2 regions of the Marinomonas sp. AWM4_232 genome follow, and region 1 is predicted to be linked to the other one. Evidence: predicted binding sites of a transcription regulator. Region 1 holds the regulator's gene; the other holds the start of a gene.
The links. The regulator FliA, encoded in region 1, starts transcription of late flagellar genes. The targets are predictions, from matches to a motif close to CTAAAGTTNNNNNNNNNNCNGCCGATA.
Positions count from the first base shown of each region.

Region 2: flgM (flagellar biosynthesis anti-sigma factor FlgM) is a predicted target of FliA. The motif match lies at 1,365-1,391, and genes of this name have one in related genera.

Region 1 is NZ_JBSWTA010000001.1:600,287-602,491, forward strand. It holds gene ACXAC1_RS02880 (protein phosphatase CheZ) at 1-657, opposite strand, end outside; gene ACXAC1_RS02885 (chemotaxis response regulator CheY) at 667-1,047, opposite strand; gene ACXAC1_RS02890 (RNA polymerase sigma factor FliA) at 1,106-1,825, opposite strand; gene flhF (flagellar biosynthesis protein FlhF) at 1,948-2,205, opposite strand, start outside.
Region 2 is NZ_JBSWTA010000001.1:760,818-763,022, reverse strand. It holds gene ACXAC1_RS03695 (methyl-accepting chemotaxis protein) at 1-336, shown strand, start outside; tRNA gene ACXAC1_RS03690 (tRNA-Arg) at 355-430, opposite strand; gene ACXAC1_RS03685 (flagella synthesis protein FlgN) at 523-999, opposite strand; gene flgM (flagellar biosynthesis anti-sigma factor FlgM) at 1,018-1,329, opposite strand; gene flgA (flagellar basal body P-ring formation chaperone FlgA) at 1,438-2,127, opposite strand.

The DNA.
Region 1 (2,205 bases):
AGAAATACTGTCTACGCGACCCGCTACCGATACAAGATGAACTAATCGCTCCTCTACGTCACGTATCAGTTCGTTAACTCGTGTAATAACTTGTCCAGTTAGGTCTTGATAACCCTGTTCAAGTAAAATTGTGTTTAGATTAGTATGTAAGGTTGTTGCACTTTCATCCGTATACTTCAAAAACACATCAATCCGCTTATATAAATCACGGAACTCTTGAGGTGTTAAATCTCGTTTTATTAAACGATTCCAATCTTTATGTAATTCTCTTGCTTGCATTTGCAGCTCGCTGGCTACAGGAACACTACTATCGACCATATCCATAGTTTTGTTAGCGGCCGAACTGGTCATTTCGATAACATAGTTCAATCTATCAGAAGCATCAGTTATTCGCGAACTAGCATCTTCCTCGGAGACTCCACCCTGGATCATCATATCCATTGAGTCGATCTGAAAATCTCGAATCGCATCATGCAAACTGCGGGTCAAATAACCCACCTCGTTATAAAAGCTTTTGTGGCGAGCCTCACTTAATTCTTGGATGATCTTTATTGCACCACTAAAGTCTCCAACTTCGAGCTTATTTAGCAGATCAACAGCGCCGTCTTTCACAACCGTCTCGAACTCACCCATTTTTGACTCGTTTTCAATAGACATTTACAACCTCTACTTTGCAGAATCAATTCGTTCGAATATCTTCTCGATTTTTTCCTTTAGAGCAACCGCAGTAAATGGTTTAACCACATAACCATTTACACCTGCTTGCGCTGCGGCAATAATCTGATCGCGTTTCGCCTCAGCTGTTACCATCAACACAGGAATCGTTTTAAGCTTTTCATCTGCCCGAACAGCACGAAGTAACTCAATACCAGTCATACCAGGCATATTCCAATCAGTCACAAGAAAGTCAATTGTGCCAGTTTGCAGAATAGGTAGCGCAGTCGTTCCATCATCTGCTTCGACTGTATTGGTAAACCCTAAATCCCTGAGAAGATTTTTGATGATTCGTCTCATCGTCGAGAAATCATCAACAATCAGGATTTTCATATTTTTATCCAATGCAACCTCCACAACCCTTAGGTAAAGTCATTTCTATTATTCAAAATTAATTCTGCCAGTCACTTAATCGAGAACGAAGCCGAATAGCCGCTTGACTGTGTATCTGACTGACTCTTGATTCACTCACGCCTAGTACAGCGCCTATCTCTTTTAAGTTTAGCTCGTCATTATAGTAAAGAGAAAGCACCAGCTTTTCTCTCTCTGGAAGCTTATCAATTTCTTGAGCTAAATGAGCTTGGAAACCAACTTCTTCAACCATCTGATCTGGCTGACCAGTCTCTCCTTCTACTTTAATATCAAGCTCGTGGCTGCCATGCTCACTTTCTAACATCTCTTCGTAGCTAAACAACTGGGTAGACATCGACGAATGTAGGATTTCATGATACTCGTCAATACTTATACCCATATGAGCCGCAACTTCTATATCTGTTGCTTCACGGCCACTTTCTGCTTCCACTTCTCTGATAGCAGTGGTAACAGCTCTACTGTTTCTTCTCACAGATCGGGGAGCCCAGTCGCTCTTTCGGACTTCATCCATCATAGCACCACGAATTCGGATACCAGCGTAAGTCTCGAATGATGCTCCCTTAGTTGATTCAAATCTTTTGTACGCTTCTATCAGCCCCATCATGCCAGCTTGAATCAAATCATCTATATCAACGCTGCTTGGTAAACGGGCTAATAAATGATAGGCAATTTTTTTCACTAAAAAGTCATATTTCAGCACAATCGCATCTATCGATAACGTCGCCTTTTTTGTGTACATGCTACATCCATCTATGCGTTGCTATACGCTAAAAGAGTTTTATCGTAGGCGGTATATAAGCACCTTGATCCTAAATGTACTATATAGTTAATCTCAACGCTCTGCCAAATAACATAATTTTACTAACTCCCATATTTCAGTGCCCCGTACAACTGGCCAAACTGCTCCGCTGTATACACAGCTCGACTGATTAAGTTATGCGCTCGAGCAGGTTCAATATCATCCGGTATTCTCTGTCCATCAGCAACATACATAACTGGCAAGCCTTCTTCAATAACGACACTAATCGCCTCACCTAATGAAGCAGACTCATCAAGCTTACTTAATACACAACCATCTAGTTGAATTTTTGAATAGACATCTACAACAGTTTTCAGTAC
Region 2 (2,205 bases), 160 kb from region 1:
GTTGTGACTATCCGCTCAATTGCGGATCAAACCAATTTGTTAGCGCTAAATGCAGCCATCGAAGCGGCTAGGGCAGGGGATGCTGGACGAGGCTTTTCCGTGGTGGCTGATGAGGTACGACAGCTTGCGAGTAATACGTCTGACGCGACCGCAGAAATTACAAAAGTTGTGGACTTTAACCATGAGCTGATTAAGCAGATTGATACGGCATTGACTGCAGTATCAGGTATTGCCATGCATGGGGAAGAAAGTATTAGCAATGTTTCCAAAGGTTTGGAAGAGGTCAGCCAAGGGGTTGAGCAATTTGTGCAAATGGTGGAAGCGATGCGCCCATAGCTGTGTAAATTTAAAGAGTGGCGTCTCCACCAGGACTCGAACCTGGAATAGCCGCTTAGGAGGCGGCAGGTATATCCCGTTTACCTATGGAGACACGCCACAAGGATTATATCAGCGATATGTTATCAGGCAAGCCAAAGTTCTATAGCTGGCTGTTCTATAAAGGAATTTATGGAAAAGAGAGACCTAGGCACGGCCAATGGTATGTTTGCTACTGACTGGTCTGGTGTTACCGCTAGAGGTATAGACTTTATTTTTACGGTTATGGCCCTGAAGCATTTCGAACAACGTTTTGTTGCGTTTTTGTAATGTAGACAAAACCCGAGCGTTGGTTTGGTTAGCTTGTTTGCACACCTTCAATAACTCGTCGCATTCTGCGATGAGTAATTTAACGTCTTCCATGTTGTTTTGCTGATCAAGCCAATCAAAGAACTGTTTATCACTAGGTTGCTTGGGGTGTAAAACTCCAAACTTTATTAGCATGCTTTGACGTTTAGCGTTGGCACTATCGATTGCATCAAGCAACGATTTTTTTTCTGAAGCTAGTTGAAGTATATCGTCAGGTGTGGCAGTGGCTAGAGCGCTGCGCTCACGCAGGAGAACCTCGGACAAATGTTCGAGGTTCTCTTTGATTTGAATAAACAGCGGGGCAAGCGGAATCATGAGAAGATCCTAATTGAGTTAGGCAAACAACTCATCGATCGAAAGCATGCTGCTTGCTAACTTTTCGGTGTCAATCTTGTATTCACCTGCAGCAATGGCTTGTTTGATTTGTTCAACTTTATCCATATCAACCTCAGATTCATTATCTGAACCTTTTACTTGCAGCGATTGCGCAACGCTGCTCAACTGAACAGTATCTTCTGCTAAGGATTCTTTGCTGTTTACTGAGTTCGACTGTGAAGCGTTATTTGCTTCATCTTTTTGAACTCTATCGTTTTTGTTTGTTGATAGGGTAGGCTGAGTACCTACACCAGAAATATTAATAGCCATGTTACTTGCCTCCAGAATTAGTCCGCTAATTCAGTTATCGGTCTTACAAGCCTAAACTTTAATAAAAAGTTAAGCTATTTTTAACTGAAGATAGCAAGTCTTGATTTGTTAGTAGTTTACTAAAACCTCTGAGTCGCTGACAACTTTTCCGTACACAATTCGACCAGAACTTGTGTTTTTGACACGTATTTGCTGCCCTTCTACGCCATCCTCTAGGGCTGTGCCGTTCATTCTTACTGAAATGTTGTCGCTTTGAGCAACGATCAGGACACGACTTCCCTTTTTAACTAGATTTGGCAGCTCGGTTAATTGATCTGTTAAGAATGTATTAATCCGTATGTTGCGTGCGGCTATCAATCCATAAGGAGGATTGGCAATAGTATAAAGGTGCCCTCTGATGTTATTGAGGTTTGTTTCACCAATGACGGTGTTTTTTTGGTTGATGGTGCTACCTCTTGGAATAGGGGTAATGGCTTTGATTCCTTTCACGAAGATTTCTTGAGTAACAGGAACATACGATTTCCATGTTGGTGAAGAGCAACTGATGCCATATGATGTTCTTGATGTTGCTTCGGGACGTTGATTTTCTATGCTAATAGGTTGTTGGCAGTCTGGTAGGTAATTCAATGCCACTTTGTTCTGAATATAAATATTGATTCGAGCATTCGGGTAGATTGATTGTAATCTTTTGTATTCAACCTGTTTAATAAATTGTTCGATTTGGGTTTCTATTTGTGACGCACTACTCCAACTGGATAAAAAAAAGAGTAATATGGCTATAGGCTTATTGTGACCCATCGGTAATCTCCAAGGATATCGACTTGGGTTAGTAAAAATAACAAAATCACTCTATCATTTGATGAGAGATTTTCATAA